3 regions of the Corallincola spongiicola genome follow, and region 2 is predicted to be linked to each of the others. Evidence: predicted binding sites of a transcription regulator. Region 2 holds the regulator's gene; each other region holds the start of a gene.
What was found. Region 2 encodes LexA, which represses DNA repair genes until DNA is damaged. Its sites were predicted from a motif close to TACTGTATNNNNATACAGTA; they were not measured.
Positions count from the first base shown of each region.

Region 1: the regulator LexA is predicted to act here: its motif matches at 1,751-1,770, upstream of imuA (translesion DNA synthesis-associated protein ImuA).
Region 3: the regulator LexA is predicted to act here: its motif matches at 2,703-2,722, upstream of recN (DNA repair protein RecN).

Region 1 covers NZ_SHLY01000003.1:6,972-12,359, forward strand. The annotation lists gene EXY25_RS10410 (multiheme c-type cytochrome) at 65-1,528, opposite strand; gene imuA (translesion DNA synthesis-associated protein ImuA) at 1,786-2,490, shown strand; gene EXY25_RS10420 (Y-family DNA polymerase) at 2,493-3,941, shown strand; gene EXY25_RS10425 (error-prone DNA polymerase) at 3,960-5,388, shown strand, end outside.
Region 2 covers NZ_SHLY01000003.1:358,438-363,825, forward strand. The annotation lists gene EXY25_RS11890 (PqiC family protein) at 1-35, opposite strand, end outside; gene EXY25_RS11895 (MlaD family protein) at 64-1,068, opposite strand; gene EXY25_RS11900 (ABC transporter ATP-binding protein) at 1,070-1,831, opposite strand; gene EXY25_RS11905 (MlaE family ABC transporter permease) at 1,828-2,961, opposite strand; gene lexA (transcriptional repressor LexA) at 3,154-3,786, shown strand; gene EXY25_RS11915 (hypothetical protein) at 3,783-4,310, shown strand; gene coxB (cytochrome c oxidase subunit II) at 4,714-5,388, shown strand, end outside.
Region 3 covers NZ_SHLY01000006.1:123,601-128,988, reverse strand. The annotation lists gene dnaK (molecular chaperone DnaK) at 1-770, opposite strand, end outside; gene grpE (nucleotide exchange factor GrpE) at 992-1,609, opposite strand; gene nadK (NAD(+) kinase) at 1,752-2,633, shown strand; gene recN (DNA repair protein RecN) at 2,735-4,405, shown strand; gene bamE (outer membrane protein assembly factor BamE) at 4,488-4,844, shown strand; gene EXY25_RS15350 (RnfH family protein) at 4,892-5,251, opposite strand; gene EXY25_RS15345 (SRPBCC family protein) at 5,241-5,388, opposite strand, start outside.

The DNA.
Region 1 (5,388 bases), 350 kb from region 2:
CCTTGCTGATAGGTAAAAAGCGGATCAGCTTTCATTCAAGCTGATCCGCAATGCTAGGTGCTACTTATTTGCTCTCGCTTTGGTAGCGCTGTTTAAAAGCCTTCTGTGCTTCTTGGCGCTTTTGTTTGATATCTGCAGGCTCTTTACCCGAGAACCAAGCGTGTTCAGGTCTGGATAAGATCTCGTCGAGCAGTTTTCGCGCTTCTGCTGCTTGTTCTTTCTTGCCTGCATGCTCTGCTTTCTCTACCACTTCCAGGTATTGAGGTACCATCTCAACGTAGAAGCGTTCAGCCACTTCAAACATGCCGTGCCACTGCACGTAATCAGGTGCCATCATTGCTGCACCATGGCGAGCGCGGCGACCTTCATGGTGCCAGAGGTAGAACCAGGTCCACTCAATCTCTTCATCGAATTGGACTTCGGTTAACATCTCATTCTTCGTCAGCAGATCCATCATAGATTTACCCGGACGGGCGAACTTCTCGTTATACAGCACCACTAAATTATCGAACTGAGTATAGAAGTTCTCGATCCAGCCACTGGTGTGGCAGGCACTACACACGTTCTTCATATCAGCACGGCGCTCTTCCCAAGGCTTCACTTGCTTGCCTTGAGCAATCGCTTTCGCGTCGACTTTTTCCGAAATTGCAGGACGTAATGTCCAACTAATACGAGCGCCGACGTCATGAGTTAAAGGTAGCTCGCGAGTGGCTGACATATGGCAAGTGGCACATGTGGGGGCTGCATCATAATCTTCGCCAACTATCCATTTCGCTGAACCCAGATTCATATGCTCAACGTTGGCAAAGAAATTAATACCGTGCTTGGATTCTTCGTAGATCTCTTTTTGCGGATGGTCTGGCCCTAGGTGACACTTTCCGCAGGCTTCAGGGCGACGGGCCTGAACCATGGAGAACTCGTGACGCTGGTGGCAGGCGCTACAAGCACCAACTGAGCCATCAGGATTGAGTCTGCCAATACCTGTGTTGGGCCAGGTGGTTGGATCAAGGTCGCCGTTAGCTAATACTTTGACTTCGGCACCGTGACATTGCCAACAACCGCTGACTGCTGCGGGGGATTGGCCGTTAAAGCTCAACTGTCCCTCCACCGCCTCGGCGAGAAAGTTATCCAGTGAGCCAATGATCTGTCCCGCTTTGGCATGATGACTGGCGGCAAACTCTTCGACTTCCTTGTTGTGGCACTGCCCGCAATCTTTTGGCGATACAATCACTGCAATATCAAACCCTTCATGCTTGATGGCGTCAGCATCATTGGGATCGGCTTGGTGACACTCAAAACATCCAATATTGGCACCATAATGCTTAGATCGCCCCCATTGCTGGTACAGGGCGGGGTTTTGCTCTTTATGGCAGGCAGCACACTGCTTGCTTTCGTCACTGAGCGACGCAAAAGGTTTCAGCATCTGTGCTTTGGGGGCGGCGTAAGCCAGGCTAAAGAGGGCGCTGCAGGTAAGCAATATCAGCGTGGCAAAGAAGGTGGTCTGTAGTGCTATTCGTCCGTTTTTCATGATCTGCTGTCCGTCTCGGCATCCGTGATGGTTGGGCAACAACATCTGTATCCGACAGATATGTAAGTGAACAAATAGTAGACAATAAATCCATATATTAAATATGGATTTTGGATAAATGTTAATCAGCTCACTTTGTATGGGTTTAAATGATGAGTGCAGTTGTAATAGATCAATTTTCCTCCGCCAGCAGCTATTTGCCGAATCAATCACCTTAAAATATACTGTATGCATATACAGTATATTTTAAGGTGATTATGCCATTATTGGATCCACTTTTTGACTCTGGCTTGCTATGGCAGGGCGCCGCGCCACGTGTTTCGTCTTGTGAATCACTCGCCACTGGTTATGCGGTCTTAGACAAGGCGCTCGATGGTGGGTGGCGACGTCAGGAAGTAACGGAGCTGCTGTTGCCGCGACTCGGCATCGGCGAAGTACAGTTGCTGCTGCCGGCAATGGCAGCGCTGGCATCCGTGGACAAATTCCAGTTGTGGATCGCTCCGCCTATGGTGCCTTATGCGCCAGGGTTGCTGCAGGCTTGCTTGCCTGTGGAGCAGCAACTGGTGATTGCTGGGGTTGAAGATATGTCGGCGCAGCTCTGGAGCGCAGAGCAAGCGTTGAGCTCCGGGGCATGTAGTGTGGTGCTGCTCTGGTTACTCGATCCTGCTCAACAGCCCCAAACGTCCCAGTTGCGCCGTTTACAGTTGGCGGCGGAGCGTGGGCAAACCCCGTTGTTTCTTTTTCGTCCCCAATGGATCAGGCAGCAAGCGGTCAGAGATCTCAGCTCGCCAGCGCCTACCCGTCTATGGTTAGAAAGTCATAGTAATAGCCAGTTGCTAGTAGAGCTGTTTAAACGTCGTGGTGGGTGGCCGTTATCGCCTTTTCCACTTTCGCTGGCTGACAAGTTCAGTTTACCGGCAGCAGAGACTGACAGTGTCATTGTCGGCCCTTGGCGGGCGTAAGCATGCTCTGGTTAGCGTTAGATTTTCCCCGCTTAGCGCTTGATTGGTGCTGTCGTAGTCATGAGACGTCTGGTGTTGTGGTCTTGTTGGATCGGCAGCAACGGGTACTGCAGAGCAATCAGCAAGCTGTGGTGTTGGGGGTACGGCCAGGTATGTCTCTGGCGACCTTGTTGGCATTGACCGATGACATCACTTTATTAGCTGAAGATCAGCTGGTTGAGGGCGATGTTGCACAATTGTCAGCCACAGCATTGCATGCCATGGCGCTATGGGCGGGGGATTTTGCTTCCCGCATTCTGTTATTTCCGCCCCACAGCTTACTGCTGGAAGTGGGCAGTATGTTGCGTCTGTTTGGCGGCGTAGAGGGTTATCTTGGTCAGTTAAAGCGTAGCTTATTAACCCAAGATCTTAGTTGGCAGTACGCTATCGCTAAGACACCGCGGGCAGCGATCACCTTGGCGCAGGCAGGCGCTAACTGGTCATCACTTGATGCTAAAAAAACAGCTAAACGTCTCGGTGATCTTGCCGTCGAGAGCTTGCCTTTTACCCCTTTGCAGCAGCAAGGATTATCGGGCTTAGGACTGCAAACATTATCACAACTGCTAGCGCTGCCAGTGGCGGAGATCCGACGTCGCTTGGGCGCGCCTTTGCTCTGTTGGATCCTTGAACTGCAGGGCCGTTTAATGCCCTCGTTTAAGGTGTTTTCAGCACCGCCACGATTTGAGTTATCGCAACCGCTGGTCGCTGAAATTTACCACCTTCACGGTTTACTTTTCCCCCTGCGCCGTTTGTTGCAGGGGTTAACGGATTACCTTCGTCAGCGGCAACTGGCAACCACAGAATGCCAGCTCACTCTTAGCCATCGAGATATTGCTGCAACCTCTATCGTATTGCGATCTTCCTCGCCAGAGACGGGATTTAGGCAGTGGTGGCAGCTGGCGCAACTGCAGTTAGAAAAGCAGCATCTACCCGCGCCAGTGTTGGGGTTATCACTTTGTTGTGAGCAGCTGGTTGCAATCACATCAGCGACAACTGATCTACTACAGCAGCGGCAGGGGGAAGGGTTAACTCAAGGCCAGCTGCTGGGGCGTTTGCAGAGTAAGTTAGGGGAAGGTGCTGTTTATGGCATGACGGTGACCGGTGATCATCGCCCAGAACGAAGCTGGAAGTCTGTGCCGCCCGGCACCTCGGCAGATCCTGTGATGTCAGCTTCACCGGTGGCGAGTTCATCGCGTCGACCGAGTTGGTTGCTGCCTGTCCCATGTCGATTAAGTAAACCTGATATCACTATTCTGGATGGCCCGGAACGGATCTGTTCCGGCTGGTGGCAGAGTGCCTGCGGTGATGAGGTGATACGGGACTACTATTTGGCGCGGGATCAGCAGGGCGCACTGTGTTGGATCTTTAAAGATGCCAGTGGTGAGTGGTTTCTTCACGGGTGGTTTGGCTGATGCTGAAGGTGGATCTGCATGATTGAATATGCTGAGTTGCATTGCCTTAGTCACTACAGTTTTTTACGTGGCGCTTCCTATCCCGAAGAGTTGGTGGCACAAGCGGCAGCCTTGGGCTATCAAGCATTAGCATTAACTGACGAGTGTTCGATGGCGGGGGTGGTCAAAGCTCATGTGGCAGCGAAACAGCATGGTATCAAGCTGTTGCTGGGCAGTGAGTTTCGGCTGGAGTGTGGTGAGCAGTGCGTGGTGCTGGCACCTAGCCGACAGGGGTATGGCGAGCTATGTGGTTTGATTACACTGGCTCGACGGCGCTGCAGCAAAGGTAGCTATCGTGTGTCCGTCGAGGATCTGTTGAACTCACTTGGCCACTGCCTACTGTTGTGGTGGCCGCAAGATGCTGAGCGTTTTCAGGCCATCGCCGCTATGTTAGGCGAACAGTTTCAGCAGCGTTTATGGTTGTTGCATCATCGCTTACTGCAACATGATGATAAGCAGCAACGTCAGCAGCTGATGCGCTGGAGCAGGGATTATCAACTACCTGTCGTGGCTGCTGGCTGTGTCTATATGCATTGCCGTGAACGGCAACCGATACAAGATCTATTGACCGCCATTCGTTATCGCCAACCGCTGACTCAGGTAGCGGCGGCGTTACGGCAAAATGCTGAACATGTATTGCGTCCGCTGCCGGTGCTAGAAAAGCTATTCTCCGCAGATATGTTGCGAAATAGCGTCAAGATCGCCGATCTTTGTCAGTTTTCCCTTGATGAATTGCGCTATGAATACCCCGCGGAGCTTGTGCCTGAAGGGCTGACTGCGAGTCGCTATTTGGCGCAGTTAGTGGCTAAGGGAGAACAATGGCGCTTTCCCCAAGGTACCCCTGTCAAAGTGAAAGTCTTGCTGGACAAAGAGTTAGGGCTGATCGCCGAGCTGAATTACGAATACTTTTTCCTGACCATTTACGACATCGTGCGTTTTGCCAAGTCCCGGCAGATCCTACATCAGGGTAGGGGCTCTGCGGCAAACTCTGCGGTGTGTTACTGCTTGGGGATCACTGAAGTTGATCCCACCAAGGTGGAGCTATTGTTTGAGCGCTTTATTTCGAAAGAGCGCAATGAGCCGCCGGATATTGATGTTGATTTTGAGCATGAACGCCGTGAAGAGGTGATCCAATACATCTATCAAAAATATGGGCGAGATCGAGCGGCCTTGGCAGCGACGGTGATCTGTTATCGTTTCAAGAGTGCGCTGCGGGATGTCGGTAAAGCACTGGGGATTGAACAGAGCCTGCTGGAATACTGGCTACACCAAGTGGATCGCCGTGACCGTGAGCAGAGCTGGCAGCAACAACTGGTGGCGCTGGGGGTGGCGGATCTGCCGATGGGTCAGTTGTTGATCCAGTGGGTTAACGAGTTGATCGGCTTTCCCCGTCATCTATCACAGCATG
Region 2 (5,388 bases):
ATTAAGGCCGTTATCCAAGACAAACGATTGCGCATAATGACTCCGGGGTGCATTGACCCTGTTTTATTTTCCAAATATTACTGCTTCGGGGCGACGTTGCAGGGTGTCTAACAAGCTGCGGGCACTTTTAAGCGTCGCATTGAGATTGTTCAAGCTTTGTTCCGCGCTGACCTTGAGTTGTGAATCATTATCGGCCAGTTGTTGATAGGTCAGCAGTGTGGCTTCGGCTTGCGCCAATGTCTGATCAATCTTGGCTAATGTTTCATTGCCTTGAGCGATAGTTTGCGCGCTGGTATCTACTAAGGCTTCGGCGCTTTGGCTGAGATGGGAAACACTCTTGGCTGTTTGTTGGAAATCCCCCAAGGTGACTTGCATCTGCTGGCTCAACGCCGGTAAGTCTTGGTTCAGGCGGGTTAACAGAGCGTTCAGCTGCACACTGGCCTCTTCCAAGCTGTCGACCCCACGATTAAACTTCGGGCTTTCAGTGATTCTCTTCACTTGTCCTAGCAACTCATTGAGATTATTTGCGATCTCATCCAAAGGCATCTTGGCTACTTTGCTCAAGGTGGACGACAGTGCCTGTCGAACCAGTTCCAGATCTGACGGTACTGTTGGGATTTGAGGGTAATTTAGGTCGGTCGGGTGCAACTCTCCTTGTTGTTCCGGCTCGTAGTCGATCTGCACCATCAGTCGGCCGGTCACCATACTTTGGGTGACCAGTTTGGCACGGATGCCGCGATTGGCGCGCTCCATATCTTTAGGTGCTACACCTTCAAAGAAGTTATCCAACAGCTCGGCACTGACATCCATCACGACTGGTACCAACAACTCACTGTTCTTGGCAGAATAATGGATACGAACGTCAACTACCTCGCCGATTTTTACCCCTTGAAATGAGACCGGTGAGCCTTTAGCCAGCCCTTGTACAGAGCCGCGGAATACCGTGACATAGCGGTCATGTTTTGAGAAAAATTGGTCGGAGCTGAACATGATGATGCCGATGACCATCAATGTGGCGGCAAAAATCACAAATATCCCTATGCGTGCTGCTGTCGCATTGTGTCCCATCTTAGTTGCTCTCCTTTAAATCGCCCCGGCGCAGAAACATTTGCACTCGATGGTCATCGCAATTTGCCAGTAATTCATTGGGATCCCCTTGAGCAATCATCGTTTTGGTTTCTGGATCGAGAAACACTGAGTTGGTGCCGATGGCAAAAATGCTGGCCAGCTCATGGGTCACCATTACGACGGTTGCGCCTAAACTGTCTCGTAACTGTAAGATTAAATCATCCAGCAGGCGGGCACTGATCGGGTCGAGTCCGGCTGAAGGCTCATCAAAAAACAGCACCTCTGGGTCTAATGCAATGGCGCGAGCCAGTGCTGCGCGCTTTGCCATCCCTCCGCTTATCTCTGAAGGATAGTATTTTTCATATCCCTCTAAGCCAACCAGAGTTAACTTTAGTGAAATAAGATCGCGAATATCTTTATGGGTGAGGTTGGTATAGGTCTCTAATGGTAATGCGATATTCTCTTCTAAGGTCATTGAGCTGATCAATGCCCCAGATTGATAGGTTACCCCAAATTTTTGGGTCATCGCTTGGCGTTGCTGCTCGTTACAACTCCACATTGCTTGGTCATTGAATAAGACTTCACCTTTGGCTGGGGTCAATAGACCGATCATATGTTTCATGAGTGTGCTTTTGCCGCAGCCGCTCCCCCCCATGATGATAAATATGTCGCCACCATCAATGGTGAAGTTGAGATCTTGTTGGATCACGCGATCGCCGTAGGCCATGGTGAGATCGCGTATTTCAATATGCTTTTGCTTCATATACCGATCAATGTTGTTGTAATGGTGACGATGGCGTCCACCACAATAATAAACACGATGGCCGATACCACAGAGCGGGTAGTTGCTTGCCCCACGGCCATTGCATTACGTCCGCAATTAATGCCATTCATACAGCCTGCAACAGCGATTACCAGTGCGAATAGCACACTTTTAAGTAAGCCAATAGCGAAGTGGCGTAACGGCACCGTGGTGGTCATCTGTTCCACAAATTGGGTGAATGAGATATCGAGCATTAACTGAGATACTAGCGCGCCACCAAGAATACCTAGCGCCATGGAAAAAACGGTAAGCAACGGCAGCATGATTAACAGCGCGATAAAGCGGGGGAGCACCAAAAATTCGATGGGTCTAAGACCCATGGTTGTGAGTGCGTCGATCTCTTCATTCACCTGCATGCTGCCCAACTGCGCGGCGTAACTCGCGCCTGTGCGGCCCGCCATAATAATCGCTGTCATCATCGCGCCCATTTCACGTGCCATACCCAGCGCAACAAGAGAGGCGACGAAGATAGATGCGCCGAACTGTTGTAACTGCACGGCGCCAACGAAGGCTAAGATCATGCCGATCAGGATGCTAATTAAGGCGACAATGCCAAAGGCAGCGGGACCGGCGTCATGCATACAGTCGTACACGTCCTTGGCACGTATCTCGGCTTTGCCGACGCAGAGTTTGCCAACGGCGCTGATCAGCGCGCCGATGAAACTGAAACTGACTAAGATGTTTTCCCAGCTCGCCAAGACCGAGTTACCTATGCGCTCAGCAAAGGTCGGCTGGTAAGTTGTTTGGTTTGGTCTATTGGCCGCATTAGATTGTGACTCTGCCAGCGCCAGAAGCTGCTGTGCGCCTTGAGGCAGGCGACTGACATCTACATGCAGTCGATGCGCTTTTGCATATTCACTGACACGGCGAATAAGCACCACCAGCGCACTGTTCCAGCAGCCAATGTCGGCGTCGACGAATATGAGCGTTTCATCTGGAGTGACTTTTGATTTTAGGGCTTGTAGTAGATCGTCAACCCGATGATCGCCACGGCGTAATACCCAGTCACCTGTCAACTCTAACAGCCAGCCAGTACCGTCATCAGTTCGCCTGATGTTCAGCTCATGCACGTCACTTTCACCTTGAAAAGCCCTACGTAATGTCCTTGAGTCTGCCGCAGATCCGCTATTTCTGCAAAATTCAAAGCGAATCAAGTTATTAATGTCACATAAAACAGTGATCAAAAAAACAGCAGTGATACTTGCCATGAATAAATACCTGTATATACTCACAGTATACTGTATGCAATCACAGGTATCTTTATGCGCCCATTAACACCACGACAAGCTGAAATTCTTGCGTTGATTAAAGACAATATTGAAGCGACAGGCATGCCGCCAACTCGTGCGGAAATTGCACGCCGATTGGGATTTAAGTCTGCTAATGCCGCGGAAGAGCACCTCAAAGCACTGGCCAAAAAAGGTTTAATAGAGATCTTGGCGGGAACATCACGGGGTATTCGCGTGATCCCACAGGCGGATGATGAAGCGGCTGCAAACGATGATGGCTTACCTCTGATTGGTCAAGTGGCTGCCGGTACGCCTATCTTGGCGCAAGAACATGTTGAGGCGCATTACAAAGTTGATCCAGCCATGTTCCGGCCATCTGCGGACTTCTTACTGCGAGTACACGGTGACAGTATGAAGGATATTGGCATCCTCGAAGGCGACCTGCTGGCTGTGCACAAGACTGCGACGGCGCAGAATGGGCAGGTGGTAGTCGCTCGGGTGGGTGATGATGAGGTGACAGTTAAGCGTTTTGAAAAGAATGGCAAAGATGTGCTGTTGCATGCTGAAAATGAAGCCTACAGCCCGATCAAAGTCGATCTGGGTGTAGAGAACCTGGCCATTGAAGGGCTGGCTGTTGGTATCATTCGTAATGGAGAGTGGTTATGAACCCATTTGAGACAATGAATCTGCATACTCGCCAAATGACTGGCTCATTGGTAGCTGCACCGCAGCCAAAGCTAACCGGCAACCGCCGCCCGCAAAATAAGTGGCAATCGCGAGCGCAGATTGTGCCGGTTGAAGGCCAGCAATCAGCACTGTTAGAGACAATCAAACGTAGTCAACAAGCCAACAAATGGGTGGTATTGGTGGCAGCCCCTGATAAGCAGGTGACGCGTTGGTTGGTGGAAAATGGTGTGTGCGCCGAGCGACTGTTGCAAGTCCACCCCAAAGATGAGCAAGGTGTGATGTGTGCCGTGACTCAAGGCTTAGGCTCTGCCACTTGTGGCTTGGTTATCGGCTGGACGGATCTACTTTCCGAAGCGCAGTGGCAGGCGTTAACCGCCGAAGCGGCTTGCTACGATACAAACAGTGTTTTGTTTCATCGCATGAATAACCGTTGCCATGCAGGTAGAGCATGGCAATCAGCACGGTCGAAAAATCAGATGTTCGCCAGTGTGTTGGTCCATTGATCCCCCACAGTTTCAATGTACTTTCCGAAGCCGCCGCAAGGCGGCTTTTTTTATACCTTTGAAAATCCTCCTAACACATTAGCTGCTAACTCTAGTTGCACAGACTTCATCACTCGTCAGGCTAAATATCACCATTTGGATGTGATTTAACCCGCAAACAGTTGGGCAGTTTGCTAACTTGCTCAAGTTTTTTGATTAATTTTTAGACGTATCGCTAATCGTGAACGATTCTTAATCAAGGCCTGATAGCTGCGACCGCGCCTATAAAAATTTAAATATGCGGTCTGTAGTGGCTACTGGGGTTTTGGGGTAAGCGCCTGTCGAACAGGTGTTTTTTGTAAGTGCGAGGAGAAGCCTCTTGATACGGATAGCCACACGCGTCGCGGCGGGGGCTGGCGCCCTATTGCCGTCATTTATCTCCGCCGAGGAGATGCCGCTAAATATGACTCAGGGTGTGACAGCCATTAGTCAGGACGTCTACCAGCTCCACATGACCATCTTCTACATCTGCTGCGTCATTGGCGTGCTTGTCTTCGGTGTGATGTTTTGGTCAATCATTCATCATCGCAAGTCCAAGGGAGTGAAACCGGCGCAGTTTCATGAAAGTACCAAGGTCGAGATCCTTTGGACTGCACTACCACTGCTTATTTTGGTTGGGATGGCGGTGCCAGCAACGCAAGTGTTGATCAATATGGAAGATACCACGGAAGCGGATGTCACCATTTTGGTGACGGGCTCGCAATGGAAGTGGCACTACAAGTATCTGGATGATGACGTTGAGTTTTATAGCCTGTTGGCGACACCCCGTGCCGAGATCGAAAACAAACTCGCCAAAACTGAAAACTACCTACTTGAGGTGGACCGCCCGCTAGTTCTGCCTATCGGTAAAAAAGTGCGTTTCTTAATGACTTCCGACGACGTTATTCACAGTTGGTGGGTGCCCGCTTTTGCGGTGAAAAAAGATGCTAATCCAGGTTTCATTAATGAAGCGTGGACCAGAATTGACGAAGCCGGCACATACCGAGGGCAGTGTGCGGAGCTGTGCGGGAAAGACCATGGTTTTATGCCGATCGTTGTG
Region 3 (5,388 bases), on a different contig from region 2:
GCCAATGGGTCCTGACGCAGATCGAAACCCTGCTCCTTCTTAAACTCATCAACCAAGTAGTTGATCAAACGGTTATCAAAATCTTCACCACCCAAGTGGGTGTCACCGTTAGTCGCCAACACTTCAAACGTGTGCTCGCCATCAGCTTCATCAATCTCAATAATAGAGATATCGAACGTACCACCACCTAAGTCATAAACAGCGATGATGTTATCACCCTGCTTTTTGTCCATACCGTATGCCAAAGCGGCAGCAGTTGGTTCGTTGATGATGCGCTTAACATCCAGACCCGCAATACGACCGGCGTCTTTGGTTGCCTGACGCTGAGAATCGTTGAAGTAAGCAGGAACAGTAATAACCGCTTCAGTTACCGCTTCACCAAGGTAATCTTCTGCAGTTTTCTTCATCTTTTTCAGAATTTCTGCAGATACCTGAGGAGCAGCCATTTTTTCGCCATGCGCTTCAACCCATGCATCACCATTGTCAGCTTTGACAATCTTGTAAGGCATGATAGCCACATCGCGTTGAACTTCGTCATCTTCAAAACGACGACCGATCAGGCGCTTAATAGCAAACAGAGTGTTCTGTGGGTTAGTAACAGACTGACGCTTTGCAGGCTGACCAACCAAAATCTCATCGCCGGTATAAGCGATAACAGAAGGGGTTGTACGATCACCTTCAGCATTTTCAATAACTCGTGGTGTGCCGCCGTCTAAAACAGCCACACAAGAGTTTGTGGTGCCGAGGTCAATCCCGATGATTTTACCCATTTGTACGTTCTCCAACAAAAACCTGTACATTTCATTGCTAACAAAGGTGGGGTCGTTGAAACCCTTTTCAAGCGTAGGGTGAAATTTTTTTTCACTTTCTTACAGAAACAAAAAAAAACAACAGCAAAACAGTTTGTTAACAAGGTTTATTGATTAAGCTTCAAACATAAAAAAAGCCGCCCATGCGACTTTTTTGTCAGAAATTTAAGGTTTATCGCCGATTAAGCTTCTGTATCGATGCCGCTGGCCGGCGCTTTAGCAACCATCACCATGGCTGGACGTAACAGGCGTCCATTTAGCTCATAACCTTTTTGCATCACCAGCATCACGGTATTTGGCGCATGGTCAGGGCTCTCTTGCATTGACATCGCCTGATGCTGTTCAGGATTGAAAGTCTGACCCACAGGGTCTAGCTGGACAACGCCATGCTTAGCAACAGCATCCATCAACCCTTTCATGGTCAACTCGACACCTTCAATCATCGGCTTGATGGCATCGTTTTCGGCATCAGCGAGCTGTAAGCCTCTTTCCAGGTTGTCGATGACGCTTAACATGTCGCCAGCAAATTTCTCAAGAGCAAACTTACGGGCTTTCTCGCTGTCTTGCGCGGCGCGACGGCGTGCATTGTCCGCTTCTGCCATCGCTCGCAATACAGATTCTTGCTGTTCTTCTACCTTAGCGTTAGACGCAGCCAAAGCAGCTTCCAACTCAGCTATACGCTCTTCAGCACTCAGCAATTGACCTTCCTCTACTTCTACTTCTACTTCAGCAGCGGGTTCAACTTGCTCAATCGTCTGCTCAACCACTTCTTGATCTGACGGGGTGTTCTTATCGCTCATAAAATCTCCAGAAAAGCCGTTTCATACCCTCGGCTTGAGGCTGCTGACTATTATGGGGATTGATCGCTTTGTTTCAAGGCAAGACTTGCTGCTAATCGGCGCCCAAGTATACTGAGCAGGTACTTACCGAGGCTGTAGCCAAATGAAAAAGCCGTTTCAAACCGTTGGATTAATAGGTAAACCCCACCATGAAGGGGCGAACCAGACACTTCTGCAATTGCATAAATTTCTCACTCAACGTGGCTTGAATGTCGTCGTAGAAGAGCGTGTTGCAACGGAATTGGCGATAACCGATGTCGACGCTGTCGATCTGGTTCAGTTAGGCGAGCGCTGCGATTTAGCCATTGTTGTCGGTGGTGACGGTAATATGCTTGGCGCCGCACGAGTGTTATCGCGTTTTGATGTGGGTGTTGTTGGCGTTAACCGTGGCAACCTGGGCTTTCTAACCGATCTCAGTCCTGACGAATACGAACAACCCCTGACCGAAATTCTCAGCGGTGACTATCAACTCGAACAACGCTACCTATTGGAAGCCGAGGTGTATCGCCACGGCCGCCTAAAAAGTAGTAACACCGCAGTGAATGAGGCGGTACTCCACCCCGGTAAGATCGCCCACATGATCGATTTTGAGGTGCTGATCAATGACCATTTTGTCTTCCAACAGCGCTCTGATGGCCTAATTATCTCCACCCCAACGGGTTCAACCGCCTATTCGTTATCCGGCGGAGGTCCAATCATGATGCCATCACTGGATGCCTTGGTATTAACGCCGATGTTTCCCCACACACTTTCGGCACGCCCCATCGTTGTCGATGGTGATAGTGTTATTACGCTGCGGGTTTCAGACGGCAATGAGGACAATCTGCAGGTCAGCTGTGATGGCCACGTGACGCTATCAGTGATGCCTGGAGACGAAATAAAACTGCGTAAACACAAAGCGCCGCTGACCCTGCTCCACCCCAACTGCTATGACTACTATGAAGTGCTACGTACCAAATTGGGCTGGAGTAGCAGTCTGTTTTAACAGCAACAAACGCACACCTTTCATACAAAAAGTTTGCAAACCACTCAAAGTACTGTATACATATACACATACTGTATGTGTATACATGTTTTGAGGTTTCTATGCTGCAGCAACTTACTATCAACAATTTCGCCATTGTCAGCCATACCGACGTTGAACTTAAGTCAGGTATGACAACCATCACAGGTGAAACCGGGGCGGGTAAATCTATCGCCATTGACGCGCTGGGATTATGCCTAGGGGATAGAGCGGATGCCTCAGCCGTTAGACCTGGTGCAAAAAAGAGTGATATCTCGGCACGCTTTGGGTTGACTAAGAACACGGCAGTACATGAATGGCTGGAACAACATGATCTAGACGCCGATGACAACGAATGCATCATTCGTCGCGTCATCAGCGCAGAAGGCCGCTCTCGTAGCTACATAAATGGTCAGCCGGTGCCGCTACAGCAGCTGAAACAACTCGCTCCCATGCTAGTAAGCATCCACGGCCAACATGCCCACCAAACCTTGCTAAAAAGCGACCAACAAAGGTTGCTTCTGGATCGATTTGCTGGCCATCACAGTAAATTGGATACAGTGGCAGCGAGTTATCAACTGTGGAAAAAATTAGGTAAGCAGATCCATACGTTACTGGAATCACAACTACAACGTGAATCAAGACGCCAGCTTCTGCAGTACCAGGTCGATGAGTTGGATCAGTTTGCGCTCGAAGAGGGTGAGTACGAGCAGATCGAACAGGATCATAAACGCCTGTTTAATGGCCAAAGTTTACTTGATGGCGCCAACAACGCAGCCCATCTGTTAAGCGAAGATGAACAGGTCAACGCCTGCCAATTAGTCAGGCAAGTTCTCAATCAAATCATTGAACTCAGTGAAACAGATCAAAAATTAGCGCCGGTAGTGAGCCTACTAAACGACGCGCAAATACAATTGGAGGAAGCAAGTCATGAACTTAATGCCTACAGTGAAAGCATCGAATTGGACCCGTCGCAACTGCAACAACTGGACGAACGCTTGTCGGCCGCGCTGCAGTTGGCACGCAAGCACCAAGTCAACCCCAACCACCTCCCGCAACAGCATAAAGAGTTAGTTGAAGAGCTTGCCGAATTAACTGGCGCTGATGACCAGTTAGAAGCGCTCCAACAGGAGCAGCAGATCGCCTGGCAAGAGTATTGTGATGAGAGTGACGTGTTGCATCAACTTCGCTTAACTGCGGCAGCACAGCTGTCGGAGCAAGTGACACTGGCCATACGGGAACTAAACATGCCCAAAGGATTGTTTAGTGTCGAATGTGTCTCTTTGAAAAACGACAAAGCAGCGGTTCATGGTAGAGATGAGATCCAGTTTCTAGTCAGTACTAACCCTGGTCAACAACCACAACCTTTATCAAAAGTCGCCTCTGGCGGTGAACTGTCAAGAATAAGCTTAGCGCTGCAAGTACTCACTTCAAACCAGCAAGCCACACCCACCTTGATTTTTGATGAAGTCGACGTCGGTATTAGTGGTCAAACCGCAGCTATCGTAGGCAAGCTTCTGCGTAAGCTTGGCGAAGAGTGCCAAGTGATGTGCGTCACGCACCTCCCTCAAGTGGCAGCATGTGGTCACCAACAGCTCAATGTCGCTAAGTTCAGTGATGACGAAATGACAGATACCAATATACATTGGCTGGCCGACGATCAACGCATCAACGAACTAGCCAGAATGCTAGGCGGCGACACAATAACTGAGCACACCCGGGCGAATGCACAAGAGTTATTGCTCACAGCATGACAAGGCAAACACGGGTTTAACTTTCCCTGTGTCGCCAGCTTGGTTATCATGCCCAGCAGATTTTGATAAGAGAAAGTACTCCATGCGGTTTAGGAACCTGTTGTTTGCTCTGTTAATCATGCCACTGGCCGGTTGTGCCTGGTTGAGCGAATTTGTTTACAAAGTCGATATCCCTCAAGGCAACTATATCGACGAGCAGCAAGTAGAAAAATTGCGTTTGGGTATGACCAAAGAGCAAGTGCGCTTTGTACTCGGCACCCCAATGGTGAAAAACAGCTTCAGAGACACCACTTGGTATTATGTCTATCGACTAAAAACAGGTAAGGGTGTGGAGTACAACAAACGTCTGATCGCCAACTTCGACGCGGAAGACAAACTGATCGCAGTCGAAGGTGATTACGAGCTGGGCGAAGAGTTTGAAACGCCAATTGACAGTTAAGCTCTGTTTTAATGCGCGCTAGCAATCGCATCAGGAAAGAGGCTGACTTATTCAGCCTCTTTTTTTTGCCGCCGATTAGGCTGCGGACGTCCGCCAGTCACCTTATCTGCCCGCCCTTCGCGTTTAGCGCGCTCAGCTCGTAGCTTACGCACCTCTTTCGGGTCGGCGATCAACGGACGATATATTTCTATCCGATCGCCTTCTTTAAGTGTGTCACCCAGCTTTGCTGCCTTATTCCAGATCCCGACTTTGTTTTCCTGCAAATCAATTTCAGGATAGATACTGATAATATCCGACTGCCTAATAGCACTTTCAACGCTACAAGAGCTTTCGACATCAAGTGCGATCAGCGATTGACGGTCAGGAAGCCCGTAAACAACCTCAACACGAATAAGTTCAGCTGCCATAAACATCCTTCGCTCGAGCCACAAATGCATCCACCATATTTGATGCCATCTGATTAAATAACTTACCAAATGCCAATTCGACCAACTTACCTGAGAACTCAAATTCTAGAGAAAAACTGATTTTACAAGCCTCCTCA